One region of the Roseomonas sp. TF40 genome, then DNA from elsewhere that is predicted to be linked to it. Evidence: predicted binding sites of a transcription regulator. Region 1 holds the regulator's gene; the other holds the start of a gene.

The links. Region 1 encodes LexA, which represses DNA repair genes until DNA is damaged. Its sites were predicted from a motif close to TGTTCTANNTANGTTC; they were not measured.
Region 2: AC2D9U_RS11320 (S24 family peptidase) is a predicted target of LexA. The motif match lies at 5,659-5,674, and genes of this name have one in related genera.

The regions. Positions count from the first base shown of each region.
Region 1 covers NZ_JBXVVR010000001.1:1,041,284-1,048,486, reverse strand. Annotated here, with positions in the region: gene gltX (glutamate--tRNA ligase) at 1-1,075, opposite strand, end outside; gene AC2D9U_RS04470 (ComEC/Rec2 family competence protein) at 1,195-3,414, shown strand; gene AC2D9U_RS04465 (hypothetical protein) at 3,474-3,620, shown strand; gene lexA (transcriptional repressor LexA) at 3,668-4,411, opposite strand; gene AC2D9U_RS04455 (molybdopterin molybdotransferase MoeA) at 4,563-5,780, opposite strand; gene moaC (cyclic pyranopterin monophosphate synthase MoaC) at 5,780-6,256, opposite strand; gene trpC (indole-3-glycerol phosphate synthase TrpC) at 6,258-7,073, opposite strand; gene trpD (anthranilate phosphoribosyltransferase) at 7,070-7,203, opposite strand, start outside.
Region 2 covers NZ_JBXVVR010000003.1:292,795-299,997, reverse strand. Annotated here, with positions in the region: gene AC2D9U_RS11340 (aspartate-semialdehyde dehydrogenase) at 1-332, opposite strand, end outside; gene AC2D9U_RS11335 (carbonic anhydrase) at 428-1,156, opposite strand; gene AC2D9U_RS11330 (lysine--tRNA ligase) at 1,315-2,922, shown strand; gene AC2D9U_RS11325 (lysylphosphatidylglycerol synthase domain-containing protein) at 2,919-4,871, shown strand; gene AC2D9U_RS11320 (S24 family peptidase) at 4,873-5,520, opposite strand; gene AC2D9U_RS11315 (hypothetical protein) at 5,716-6,159, shown strand; gene AC2D9U_RS11310 (hypothetical protein) at 6,162-6,638, shown strand; gene AC2D9U_RS11305 (hypothetical protein) at 6,788-7,024, shown strand; gene AC2D9U_RS11300 (portal protein) at 7,115-7,203, shown strand, end outside.

The DNA of each region.
Region 1 (7,203 bases):
CCTCGAGGTTCTTCGCGCGCTCCTTCAGGTCTGGCATCAGCGCGCGCACCCGCGCCGCGGCGTCGGTGCCGAAGAGGATGCCCCGCTTGCCGAAGCGGGTCAGCACCTCGCGCACCAGGCGGTCATCCTCGGCGGCGCGCAGATACACGCCGTTGAGATGGCTGAGCTTGGCATAATCCATGCGGGAAGCGGCGCGGCCGACATCGGCGAGGTCGAAGATCCTCGCCGCCTCGTCGCGGGCGATGATCTCGGTGTCGCCATGCCCCCAGCCCAGCCGCAGCAGATAGTTGCACAGCGCCTCGGGCAGGATGCCCTGCTCGGCGAAATCCAGCGCGCCGACCGCGCCGTGGCGCTTGGAGAGCTTCGCCCCGTCGGCGCCGTGGATCAGCGGGATATGCGCGAAATGCGGCCGCCGCCAGCCCATCGCGTCATAGACCATGCATTGGCGGAAGGTGTTGGTCAGGTGGTCGTCACCGCGGATCACATGGGTGATCGCCATGTCGTGGTCGTCCACCACCACCGCGTGCAGGTAGGTGGGCGTGCCGTCGCTGCGCAGGATGATCATGTCGTCCAGCTCGGCATTGGCGACGCGCACCTCGCCCTGCACGAGGTCCGCCACCACCGTCTCCCCGCCCGAAGGCGCCTTGATGCGGATCACCGGGGCGATGGCGGGCGCCTTGGCGGGGTCGAGGCCGATCCAGCGGCTGCCATCGTATTTGAAGGGGCGCTTGGCGGCCTCGGCCTCGGCGCGCATCGCGGCCAGTTCCTCGGGCGTGTCATAGGCGAGGTAGGCGCGGCCCTTCGCCAGCAGCTCGCGTGCCACCTCGGCATGGCGGGCCTCCCGCGCGCTTTGCATCACCGGCGGCTCATCGGGGCTGAGGCCGAGCCAGGCGAGGCTGTCGATGATCTGCTGCACCGCCTCGGGGGTCGAGCGCGCGCGGTCGGTATCCTCGATGCGCAGCAGGTATTGCCCGCCATGGCGGCGCGCGAAGAGGTAGTTGAACAGCGCCGTGCGGGCGCCGCCGACATGCAGGTAGCCGGTGGGGGAGGGGGCGAAGCGCGTGCGGACCGACATCGTGGTTCCAGTCTGAGAGCGGTTTGCGCCTACCTAGCCCGGATCGACCGGTGCCGGAACCGGCGGCCGGCGCAGAAGGGCGTTGCGCAACGCGCTGGAAAGCACCACCTTGGGTTGAGATGAGCGTCTCGCTTGCCCCCGTGCCGCGGCTCAGCCTGCCGGCGCGCCTCAGCGCCTGGGCGATGGCGGGGCTTGCGCCGCAGAAGGGCAGGCTCGCGCCCTGGCTGGCGGTGGCGCTGGGCGCCGGGGTGCTCACCTATTTCCAGCAGGGGCGCGAGCCGGGCACGGGCGCGCTCTGGGCGGCGCTGCCGCTCATCCTCCTGGCCTTCGCGCTGGGGCGGCGCCACCCCACTGCCGGCTGGGCGCTGGGGCTGGTGGCGGCCGGTCTGCTCGGCTTTGGCGCCGCCGCCTGGCACGCCGCGCGCCTGCCCCCGCCCCTGATGCTGCCCGCGACGCAGGTGGTGCTGCAGGGCGTGGTGGCGGAGGTGCAGCGCCTGCCGGAGGGCACGCGCGTCACCCTGGCCGAGCCCAGGCTGGGGGAGGGCGCGGCGCTGCCGCGAACCCTGCGCGTGCGGCTGCGCGCCGATGACCCGGCGATCCCGCGCCCGGGCGATGCCCTGCGCGTGCGCGCCCTGCTGCGCGAGCCCGGCGCGCCCGCCTTCCCCGGGGCCTGGGATTTCCAGCGCAGCGCCTTCTTCGCCGGCCAGGGGGGCTCGGGCTTCGCCCTCGGCCCGGCGGAGATCCTGCCCGGCGCGGGGGTGGCGCCGCCGCTTGCGGGGCTGCGCGCTGATCTCGATGCGCGGGTCGCGGCGGCCATTCCGGGGCCGGCCGGCGCGGTGGCGGCGGCGCTGCTGACCGGCACGCAGAGCGCCATCCCGCCGGCCGAGATGGTGGCGATGCGGGATTCGGGGCTGGCGCATCTGCTCTCCGTCTCCGGCCTGCACATGGCGATCGTGATGGGCGTGGTGTTCGGCGCGCTGCGCATCCTGCTCGCCGCCGTGCCCTTCGTGGCGTTGCGGCTGAACGGGAAGCCGGTGGCGGCGCTGGCCGCACTGGCGGCGGGCTTCTTCTACATGGTGCTGACCGGCAGCCAGGTGCCGATGCAGCGCTGCTTCGCCATGGCCGCGCTGGTGACGCTGGCGCTGCTGACGGGGCGCCGGGCGCTGGCGCTGCGGCCCATCGCGCTCGCCGCCGCCGCCGTGCTGCTGGTGGCACCGGCCGAGATCCTCGGCCCCTCCTTCCAGATGTCCTTCGCCGCGGTGCTGGCGCTGATCGCGGGGCATGAGGCCTGGCGCGGCGCGCTCACGCGCTTCCGCCAGGACCATCCGGGGTGGCTGGGGCGCTTCGCGGTGGTGCTGGCGGGCCTCGTGCTGACCTCGGCCCTGGCCGGGGCAGCGACGGCGCCCTTCGGGCTGCACCATTTCGGCCGGCTGCAACTCTATGGCATCGCGGCGAATGCGCTGGCGGTGCCGCTGACCTCCTTCCTGGTGATGCCGGCGGGGCTGGCGGCGATGCTGTTGCTGCCGCTGGGGCTGGAGGACCTCGCCCTGGTGCCGATGGGCTGGGGGGTGGCGGGGATCCTGGCGATCGCCCGCGCCGTCGCCGCCTGGCCTGGCGCGGCGCCGGCCCTGCCGCCGATCCCGGGCGTGGGGTTGGCGCTGGCGGCCTTCGGCTTCTGCTGGCTCTGCCTGTGGCGGGCGCGGTTGCGGTTGCTCGGCCTGCCGATGATCCTGGCGGGGCTCACCCCCGCCCTCTGGGCCAGCCCGCCGGATCTGCTGGTCTCGGCCGAGGGGCGGCTGGTGGCGCTGCGCACGGAGCAGGGGGTCTATCTGCACCAGATGCCCGGCGCCTCGGCCTTCACGCGCGAGGCCTGGGCGCGCCACTTCGCCATCCCCGGCTTCCTGCCCCTGCCCGAACAGGGCGAGGTGGCGGGTGGGGCCATCGCCTGCACGCCCGCCGCCTGCCGCTTCCGCCCGCGGGCGGCGGCGGCCGAGGCGGTGCTGCTCCGCACGGCCCCGCCGCCGCGCGGCGCGGCGCGGCAGGGCGTGCCCGTCGATGCCATGGCCCTTGCCGCCGCCTGCGGGCAGGCCGGGCTGCTGGTGGCGACGGAGCCGATCCGCCCGCGCTGTCCGCAGGGGGTGAGCATCGACCGCTTCACCGTCTGGCGCGAGGGCGCGCAGTCGGCCTGGCTGGCAGGCGGGGTGCAGGTGGTCTCGGATCGCGGCTGGCGCGGCGAGCGACCCTGGGTGCCGCCTGTGCCCATGCCCGGCCGGCCGGAGGCACTGCCCCTGGCGCCGCTCGACCCCGGCGGCGCGGGCCCGCGCGCGGCGGGCCGCTAATCCAGCATTAATCTCTCGGAGTCAGGATCGAGGCAGCGCCACACAGAAGGAGATGCGCGATGCCCGTCGTGAACTGGCTGCCTGCCGTGATCACCGATGCCGTCTGGCTCGGGGCCGGGCTGATCCTGGGCGCGACCCTGGTCGGGGTCTGGCAGCGCCTGCATGCGCGGCGCGAGGCGCGCCTCGCCGAGTGGGATCCCTACTGAGATCCAGGGCACTCCCCCCGCCCGCGCGGCGGGGGGGGGGCGCCGGCTCAATACTTCCGCAGCAGGCCGATCAGCCGCCCCTGCACCCGCACCCGGTCCGGGCCGAAGATCCGGGTTTCATGGGCGCGGTTCGCGGGTTCCAGCGCCACCGAATTGCCGCGCCGGCGCAGCCGCTTCAGCGTCACCTCATTCTCATCGACCAGCGCCACCACGATGGCGCCGTTCTCCGCCGTGTCGCCGCGCCGGATGATCACCGTGTCGCCATCCAGGATCCCGGCCTCGATCATCGAATCGCCGGCGACCTCCAGGGCGTAGTGCTCGCCCCCGCCGAGCAGCGCGGCGGGCACCTCCACCGAAGTGCCGCTGTCGCGCATCGCCTCGATCGGCAGGCCGGCGGCGATGCGGCCATAGAGCGGCAGGGCCACCGCCGCGCCCTCATTCGCCGGCTTGCCCATGCCGGCCGGCGTGGCGAGCGGGCCGGTGGCAAAATTGCCGCGGATGACGTTGGGCGCGGGTCCGCTCGGCACGGCGATGGGCGGCGGCATCATCGGCTGCTCGCTGCGCCGCGGCGCCGCATTCTCGGGCAGGCGCAGCACCTCCAGCGCCCGGGCGCGATGCGCGCGCCGCTTCAGGAAGCCGCGCTCCTCCAGCGCCGTGATCAGGCGGTGGATGCCGGATTTCGACTTGAGTTGCAGCGCCTCCTTCATCTCCTCGAAGGAGGGCGAGAAGCCGGTGGCGCGCAGATGGCGGTCGATGAAGGTGAGCAGTTCAAGCTGCTTGCGGGTGAGCATGGCAATCTCCGGCCCTGATCGCCTGCCGCCCGGGCACCCCTGCACCCGGAAAGCCCATCGCACCCGGGGTGCGACGAACAAACAAGCAACCAGCCCCGGTGTTCTATGAAGGTTCTCCGCGTCGCGTCAAATCTTTTCCACAGGCGTGATCTCAGATTCCGAGATCAGCCAGCAGGATCGCCTCCACCTCGGCGCCTTCGGGCAGGGCCTCGGCATAAGGGGCGCGCAGGATCAGCGCCTCGGCCCGGGCGAGGGTCTTGAGCATGGAGGAATCCTGCAGCGCGAAGGGGGTGGCGATGCGCTGCCCGGCCGCATCAGTCGCGAGGCTCGCGCGCAGATGGTCGAATCGCTTGTCATTGGCCGCCAGCGCCGCGCCCGTGCGCAGCCGCACCGTGGGCGGGGCGCCACCGGGCAGGCCCTGCATCACGGCAAGGCCCGGCAACAGGAACTGCACGGCGCAGATCAGGGCGGAGACCGGGTTGCCCGGCAGCCCCAGCACCGGCGTGCGGCCGAGCCGGCCCCAGATCAGCGGCTTGCCCGGCCGCATCGCGATCTTCCAGAAATCCAGCGCGAAGCCTCCAAGGGACGGATCATCCCCAAGCGCCTTCTGCACCAGGTCATGTTCGCCCACGCTGGCCCCGCCGGTGGTCACCAGCATGTCGCAGGCATGGGCGGCGGCGGCGGCCGCGGCGATGGCGTCGCGGTCATCCGGGGCGATGGGCAGCACCACCGGCTCGCCCCCCCCGGCGGCGACCAGCGCGGCCAGGGCATGGGCGTTGGAACTGACGATGCCGCCGGCGGGAATCGGCTCGCCGGGCAGGGCGATCTCATCGCCCGTGGCGAGGATGCCGATGCGCGGGCGGCGATGGACGTGCAGCCAGGCGTGGTTGGCCGCTGCGGCGAGGCCGATGTCGCGCGCGGTGAGCTTGCGCCCGGCCCCAAGCAGCACCTCGCCCATGGCGAAATCCAGGCCCTGGCGGCGGATCCAGCGCTTGGGCTGCACGGCTTCGCGCACCTCGACCATGCCATCGGCCTCGGCTGCGTCCTCCTGCAGCAGGATGCCATCCGCGCCCGGCGGCACGAAGGCGCCGGTGAAGATGCGCACCGCCTCGCCAGGGCCGAGCGTGCCGGGGAAGGGGTGGCCGGCTGGCGCCGCGCCGATCAGGGCGAGCTTCGCACCCAGCCCGGCATCGGCCGCGCGCACGGCATAGCCATCCATGGCGGAGACATCGGCGGGCGGCTGGGTCAGCCGCGCCAGCACCGGCCGGGCCAGCACGCGGCCCCAGCCGGCGCTGAGCGGCACCGTCTCGACCGGGGTGGGGGTGAGGGCGCCGAGGATTCGCGCGCGGGCTTCCTCGAGCGGGATCATCAGGCGGCCTCGAAGACGCCGGACTTGCCGCCATCCTTGTGCACCAGGCGCACGGCCTCGATCCGCATGCCGCGATCGGCGGCCTTGACCATGTCGTAGATGGTGAGTGCCGCGATGGTGACGGCGGTCAGCGCCTCCATCTCCACGCCGGTCTGGCCGGTGAGCTTCGCCAGCGCCTCGATCTCGATGGCGTCCGGCGGCGCGAAGGTGAAATCGACCGCCACCTTGGACAGCGCCAGGGGGTGGCAGAGCGGGATCAGCTCCGCCGTGCGCTTCGCCCCCATGATGCCGGCGAGGCGCGCCACGCCCAGCACGTCGCCCTTGCCCGCCTGCCCGTCGCGGATCAGGGCGAGGGTCTCGGGCGCCATCACGATCCGCCCGCGCGCGATGGCGGTGCGGGTGGTCGCCGGCTTGGCCGAGACATCGACCATCGCCGCCTGGCCGGCGGCGTCGAAATGGGTGAGGGGGCTGGTCAAGTCACACCGCGCCAATGAGCTCGCGCGCCGCCGCCGCCACATCGGGCTGGCGCAGCAGGTGCTCGCCCACCAGCAGGCAGCGCGTGCCGGCGGCGGCCATGCGGCGGACGTCGTCGGGCGTGCGGATGCCGCTCTCGCCGACCGGGATGCGGTCCGCCGGGATCAGCGGCACCAACTCCTCGGAGGTGGCGAGGTCCGTCACCAGCGTCTTGAGGTTGCGGTTGTTGACGCCGATCAGCCGGGTCTCCAGGCCCAGGGCGCGGTCCAGCTCGCGCCGGTCATGCACCTCGGCCAGCACGCTCATGTCGAGCGAACGCGCGACATCCTCCAGCAGCGTCGCCTGCTCGTCCGAAAGGGCGGCCATGATGAGCAGGATGGCGTCCGCGCCCGCGGCACGGGCCTCGAAGACCTGCCAGGGATCGACCATGAAATCCTTGCGCAGCACCGGCAGGGCGGAGGCGGCGCGGGCCTCGATCATGTGCGCCATGTCGCCCTGGAACCAGGGGCCGTCGGTCAGGACGGAGAGGCAGGCCGCCCCCCCTTCCTCATAGGCGCGGGCCAGGGCAGCCGGCTCGAAGGGGTCGCGGATCAGCCCGCCGGAGGGCGAGGCGCGCTTGATCTCGGCGATCAGCCCGACGCGGCCCTCGGCCACGGCGTCGCAGAGCGCGCGGGTGAAGTCGCGGGGCGGGGCGGCGTCGCGGGCGCGCTTCTCCATCTCGGCCAGGGGGGCGGCGGCCGAACGCTCCCGCACCTCGGCGTATTTGTCGGCGAGGATGCGGGCGAGGGTGTCGGACATGACGGAAGTGGGGGCGTTCATCGGGGGGACTCGGGTTCGGGGGGCGGCGCGGCCGCCGCGCGGAGTTTCGCAAGCACGGCCATCGCCGCGCCGCTGTCGAGGGCCTGGGCGGCGATCGGCACGGCGGCGCGTATATCCGCGGCCCGCCCCG
Region 2 (7,203 bases), on a different contig from region 1:
GCATTCACCTCGGGCACAACCAGCGGCACGTCATCCTCGAGCCGGAAGGCGGAGGAATTGTCCACCACCGCCACACCGGCCTCGACCAGCTTGCGGGCATATTGCTTGGCGAAATCGCCCGAGACGGCGAGCAGCGCGAGATCGAGGTCGCGCGCGCGCTCGAGGGTGAATTCCTCGATCGTCACGGCGCCGAAGGGGGTCTGCACGACCGTGCCGGCGCTGCGGCCCGAGGCGAAGAGGCGGAGTTTCGTCACCGGGAAGCGCCGCCGCCCCAGGACCTCCACCAGCTCCCGCCCCACCGCCCCGGTGGCACCGATCACGCCGACCCGCATTGTCCTCGTTCCTTGTTGAGGTTCATCGAAAGCGGGCGTGTAGCGCGAAACGGCGCGGCGCGAAACTGCCGCGCCCGCATGGCCGCGCTGCGCCTTCAGCCCAGCAGCACGACCTCGCCACTGTCGAGATCGTACTGCGCGGCGACGATGCGCAGCCTGCCCTGGCGGAGATGATCCGCGAGCACGGTGCTGGCGCTGCCGAGATGCGCGGCCACCCGGCGGGCATTGCCGCGCACCGCGAGGTCCATGCGCTGCTCCTCGGGCGCGGCCAGGGCGGCGATGGCGGCGGGCAGGATGGGCTGCACCATCTCGCCAATCCGTCCGGGCAGGTCCGCCCCCCCCTTGGCGAGGCCGAGCGCGGCCTCCACCGCGCCACAGCGCTCATGGCCCAGCACCATGACCAGCGGCGTGCCGAGCGCGGCCACGCCGTATTCCAGGCTGCCGATGGCGGCCGTATCGGCCGTGTTGCCGGCGTTGCGCACCACGAACAACTCGCCCAGCCCCGCGCTGAACACCAGTTCGGGCGCCACACGGCTGTCGGCGCAGGTCAGGATGGAGACGATGGGCGCCTGGCCCGCCGCGACCTGCGTGCGCCTGGCTTCGCCGAGCGAGGCGGAAGGCGGCGCATCGCCGGCGAGGAAACGCCGATTGCCCTCGGCCAGGCGGCGCAGCACCTCATCGGCGGTCAGCGCCGTCGGCGCGGTGCCGCCGGAGGCACGGGCTGGACCAAGCGGGGCGCAACACAGCGCGCCGAGCCCGGCGATCAGGCCGCGGCGGGAAAGGCCGAAGCGGGGCGTCGGGGCACCACACAGGCAGGCGGACATGGGCAATTGCTCCTCCACAGGGTGCCACTTGGCCACGAAATCCTTGCACGAAAGGTGAATTCGACGCCATGCGCGGCCGGGGTCGCCTGCGCCGCGGCGCGCACCTATAAGGGGGCACGCCCGCCACAACGGAGTTCCCGCCCCTCATGTCCTCCCCGATGCACGACCTCTCCACCGTGAAGGCCTGGCCCTTCGAGGAGGCGCGCAAAGTGGCCGAGCGCGTGCGGGAGAGCGGCAAGCAGGTGGCGCTGTTCGAGACCGGCTACGGCCCCTCCGGCCTGCCGCATATCGGCACCTTCGGGGAGGTCGCGCGCACCAGCTGGGTGCGCCACGCCTTCGGCCAGCTCACGGGCCTCTCCTCGCGCCTGCTCGCCTTCAGCGACGACATGGACGGGCTGCGCAAGGTCCCGGACAACGTGCCGAACAAGGAGATGCTGGCCCAGCATATCGGCCGGCCGGTGACGGCCATCCCCGACCCCTTCGGCACGCATGAAAGCTTCGGTCACCACAACAACGCAAGGCTGCGCGCCTTCCTGGACCGTTTCGGATTCGACTACGAATTCGCCTCCTCCTCCGACTATTACCGCTCGGGCCGTTTCGATGCCGCGCTGCTGGCGATGGCCGAGCGGCACGACGCCGTGCTGAAGGTGATCCTGCCCACGCTGGGCCCCGATCGCCGCGCCACCTACTCGCCCTTCCTGCCGATCCACCCGAAGACCGGCGTGGTCATGCAGGTGCCGATGGAAGAGGTCCGCGCCGCCGAGGACCTGCTGGTCTGGCGCGATCCCGAGAGCGGCGAGCGCTTCGGCACGCGCATCACCGGCGGGCATTGCAAGGCGCAGTGGAAGGCGGATTGGGCGCTGCGCTGGTATGCGCTCGGCGTGGATTACGAGATGTCGGGCAAGGATCTGATCGACAGCGTGCGCCTGTCCTCCGCCATCTGCCGCGTGCTGGGTGCCGCGCCGCCGGTCGGCTTCACCTATGAGCATTTCCTCGATGAGGAAGGCGGGAAGATCAGCAAGTCCAAGGGCAACGGGCTGACGGTGGAGGAATGGCTGCATTACGCGCCGGAGCAGAGCCTCAGCCAGTTCATGTACAACCAGCCCGGGCGCGCGAAGCGGCTGTTCTTCGATGTCATCCCGCGCGCCGTCGATGAATACCTGCAGAACCTGGAGAAGCTGCGCGCCGCGCCCTCGCCCGAGAACCCCGCCTGGCACATCCATGGCGGGGCGACGAACGACCCGGGTTCGCCGGTCTCCTTCGTCATGCTGCTCAACCTCGCCAGCGTCATCAACGCCACGCATCCCGACATGCTCTGGGGGTTCCTGCGCCGCTATGCGCCGGGGGCGAATGGGCAGACGCATCCGCTGCTGGCGCGGCTGGTGGAATATGCGGTCATCTACTACCGCGACCGCGTCGCGCCCACGAAGCAGCACCGCGCCGCCACGCCCCCCGAACGCGCCGCCTTCGAGGCGCTGGCCGCCGCGCTGCGCGAGCAGATCGGCAATCTCGAGGCCCTGCCGGTCGAGGAGCAGGCCCGCGCGATCCAGGACCTGGTCTATGATGCCGGGCGGCGCGAGCCGTTCCTGGTGCCCGGCAAGGATGGCCGGCCGGGCGTGGCCAAGGCCTGGTTCGACGCGCTCTACCAGGTGCTGCTCGGCCAGCCCGAGGGGCCGCGCTTCGGCGGCTTCGTGGCGCTGTACGGCATCGAGGCGACCATCGCGCTGATCGAGACCTCCCTCGCCCGGGACGCCGCCGCCGCATGATCGCCCTGCTGCGCCGCTATGGCATGACGGCGTTCGGGCTGCTGCTGCTCGGCGCCGCCGTGTGGGTGGTGCAGAAGGAATTCCGCAACCTCTCGGTGGCGGATGTGCGCGCCGCCCTCGATGCGATCCCGAACCAGACACTCTGGATCGCCGCCGGCTGGACGGTGCTCGCCTATGCGGTGCTGACCATCTACGACCGGCTGGGCAGCGTCTATGCCGGGCATCCGGTGAGCTACGGGCGAACCTCGCTCGCCTCCTTCTGCGCCTATACGCTGGCGCATAATCTCGGCTTCGCGGCGGTCTCGGGGGCGGCGGTGCGCTACCGCTTCTATGCCGCCTGGGGCCTGGCGCCGGTCGCGATCGCGAAGGTCGTTGCCTTCACCAGCCTGACCTTCGGCCTGGGCGGCTTCGCGCTGGGTGGCATGGTGCTGCTGATCGAGCCCGAGGTCGTGCCCGGCCTGGGCGAGCATGTGCCGCATTGGGTGATGCAGGGCCTTGGCCTGGTCATGTGGGGCCTGGTCATCGCCTACATCACGCTGTCGCGCATCAAGTCGCACATCACGGTGTTCCGCCACCGCATCGACCTGCCGGGCTTCCGCATGGCGCTCGCGCAGACGGTGCTGGCGAGCGTCGATGTCGCGATCACGGCGATGATCTTCTATTCGCTGCTGCCCGCGGCCGAAGGCCTGACCTTCGTGAAGTTCCTGGGCATCTACATCGCCGCCTATGTGGCGGGCATCGCGGCGAGCCTGCCGGGCGGCATCGGCGTCTTCGACGGCGCCATCCTGATCGGCCTGCAACCCTGGCTGAGCCCCGCGCAGGTGGTCGGCGCGCTGCTGGTCTTCCGGCTTTACTACTACATCATCCCGCTGTTCCTCGCGGGCATCCTGTTCGCGGGCTTCGAGATCGCGCAGCGCAAACATGTGCTGGTCCGCTTCGCCGCCGAGCAGCGCGTGGCGGATTCGCTGGAGGTGCCGGCCATCGCCGGGCTGGTGGGGCTGGGGGGCACGCTGCTGCTCTTCCTCGGCGCGCTGCCCTTCAAGCCCGCGGCGGTGGCCGATTGGGCGGGGGCGGAGGCCGCGCTCGCCTCGCAATTTGCGGCCTCGCTGATCGGCTCGCTGCTGCTGGTGATGGGCTATGGGCTGTTGCGCCGGCTCCGCCTGGCCTGGGGCGCGGGGGTGGCGCTGCTGCTGCTGGGCGCGCTGATCTGCTGGATGCGCGCCGATGCCTGGTGGCTCTGGTCGGCCTATCTGCTGGTGGCCGCCATGCTGGCGGGGCTGCGCAGCGCCTTCTACCGCCGCGCGCGGCTGGTGCGCGAACCGCTGGCGGCGGAAAGCGCCATTCCACTCGCCGTGGTGGCGACCTGCGCGCTGCTGCTGGCGAGTGTCTCCCTCGGCGGGCGGGTGGCGGAGGAGAGCTGGGTCGAGGTCGTCTTCTCCGAACAGGTGCCGGGCAACATGCGCTTCGCGGTCGGCCTCGCCGCCGTGCTGCTGCTGATCGGCGTGGTGCGGCTGCTGCGCCCCGTGCGCCTCCGCCCCGAACCCTGGACGGCGCAATCGCGCGCGCGGGTGAAGCGGCTCGGCGCCACCGCGCCCGAGATCGCCGATGGCGCGGTGTTCGGCGAGGCCGGGCGGGCCGGCTTCGCCTTCGTGAAGCGCGACGGCGTCTGGCTCGGCCTGGGCGACCCGGCGGGGGAGGAGGCGGACCGCGTCTCCGCCATCTGGCGCTTCCGCGACATGTGCGACCGCGCCGGCGTGGATGCGGCCTTCATGCGGGTCGGTACGGGGCTGCTGCGCGTCTATGGCGATATCGGGCTGACCGCCTTCGCGATGGAGGCCCCGCGCGATGGCTCCGCGCCGCGCTACCTGGTCTGCCGCGCCGAGCGCGACCTGGAGATCCTGCTGCCGCTGCTGCCGCAGGGCGAGGCGAGTTCAGCCGGGCGACGCTGACCTACTGGCTCGCCCAGACGATGCGGTGGATCCAGGCGAGTTCCGACAGGTCGAAGGCGTAGTTCGGATGCGCCGGGTTGAGCGAGGCCAGCTCCACCCGCCGGGCCGATTGGCGCAGCAGCTGCTTGGCCATCACCTCGCCCGCGCGGGTGCGCACCACCACGCGGTCGCCGCGCCGCACCGGCGCCCCGGGCGAGACGATCACCACATCGCCGTCGCGGAAGACGGGTTCCATGCTCTCGCCGCTGATCTCGAGCGCATAGGCGTTGGGGTCGGGTACGTCGGGCACCGAGATCTCGTCCCAGCCGCCGCCCACCGGATAGCCGCCATCGTCGAAGAAGCCATCGCTGCCCGCCTGGGCCAGGCCGATCAGCGGAATGCGCCGGGCGGCCGCCGTGCGCCCACCGCGCGGCATGGCGGGGGCGCCAGTGACCAGGGCGGAGAAGGTATCGAGACCCGCGCCCGTGGCCTCCAGCACCTTGGCGATGCTCTCGGTGGAGGGCCAGCGCGGGCGCCCATCCACGCCCTTGCGCTTGGAGGGGTTGAAGGCGGTGGCGTCGAGCTTGGCCCGGCGGGCGAGGCCCGAGGCCGAGAGCCCGTTCTCGGCGGCGAGCGCATCGATGGCGCGCCAGACATCCTCATGTCGCATGGAAGCCGGCCTCCCGAATGGCTGGGGTTGGGGTCGATTCGCGGTGAATTCCTATCCGCAGGACATCCTAGGTTTCGAGTCGCGATGCAATAGGAACTATTGCCTTGCAACCTAGACGCGAAATTGGTAAATCGGCGTTGTTCCTGATTTGTTCGCATCCGAGCAGGTCAACAGCGCAGAAGGACCCCCCGCCCCATGCCGCCTCTCACCGCCAACCGCACCCCCCTCCTCGTCAGCCTCGACCGCGCCCAGCCCTTCGCCTCGGCCGAGGAAGCCTGGTTCTGGACCATGGCCGCCCTGATCGCCCGGCGTGAGGGGGCCCGCCTCTCGGCCGGCAAGGGCGAGACCATCCGCCCCTGCGAGCCCGACGACGTGATCAAATGCCTCGACCGGCTCTACCGCCAGCGCCGGATCGAACTCAGCCACGCCCGCATCCTGCGCATCTGGGGCGAGCGCAACTGCACCCCCAATCCGCGCCTGCCCGGCGAGGGCGGCGACCACCGGCTGTGGGAGGAGGCGATGGAGCGGCTGGACTATCCGCTGCGCGCCAAGGGCATCGTCGCCGGGCCGCCGCGCGGCCTGGAAGCCCTTGCCGAAGCCAGCCACGCCGCCGGAACGCTCTCCATGGGCCGGGCCTGACCGTGACCCGCGGGCGCGTGACGCATCGGCACTTGGCCGCGCCGGAAGCCGGCCAGAAGCTCTGGATCGCCTTCGGCGGCGTGGCCGACCAGCCCTGGCTTCGGCTGCTCCGCCCGGGCTTCCGGCACTGCTTCGCGGCCCTGCAGGACGAAGCGGGCTGGACGGTGCTGGAGCCCCTCTCCGGCCGGCTGATGGTGGCGCGCCTGCCCGTCGCGCCCGGCTTCGACCTGCCGCTCTTCTACCGCCGGGCGGGGCTGCGCGTGCTCGGCCCCTTCGCCGCCGGCGAGCCCCGCGGCGCCAGCCTGCCCGCCTTCGCCCCGTTCAGCTGCGTCACGCTCTGCCGCGCGCTGATCGGGCCGGAGGCGCCCTTCGCCGTCACCCCCTTCGGCCTGTTCCGCGCCCTGGGGGGCGAGGCTGTTACAAAAGAATCTCCGGGAATTAGGAATAAAATCTTGACGCGGGTCGGCAACCCGCGCTAAGACACCCCTGCCACGGGGTGAGTTGCGCCCCGCGGTCTTCTCCCTCCCTGACCTCCTCCCGCCTTGAAGGCCCGTCCGGCATCCCCGGACGGGCCTTTCCTTTTGCCGGGCCGGTCAGCGGGAGCCCTTTCCAGCCGAAGGAGACGCGCATGGGTGGCCTGCTCAAGGCGCCGAAGCCCCAACCCGCGCCGGCCGCCGCCGCCCCCGACCCGGCCCCGGCCGCCGAGGCCACCGCCACCGCCGCCGAGACGGCAACGCGCGAGGCCCAGGCCCGCGCCACCGAACGTGCCCGCCGATCGCTGGCCGGCACCATCGTCACCTCCCCGCGCGGCGTGCTCGACCCCGCCCCCGCCTTCGCCGCCCGCAAGACCCTGCTGGGTGAATAGGCCCGCAGGCGCCGGGCGCGCGCTCTGCGCGGTCCGGCTGCAACCAGCGCCCGCCCCTTCGTCCGCTCCACGCCGCACAAGGACACCCGCATGACCCCCGAGGACGTGCTGAGCCGCCACGCCCGCGCGGCCGCCCGCCGGCGCCCGCTCGAGAGCACCTGGCAGGATTGCTACGACCA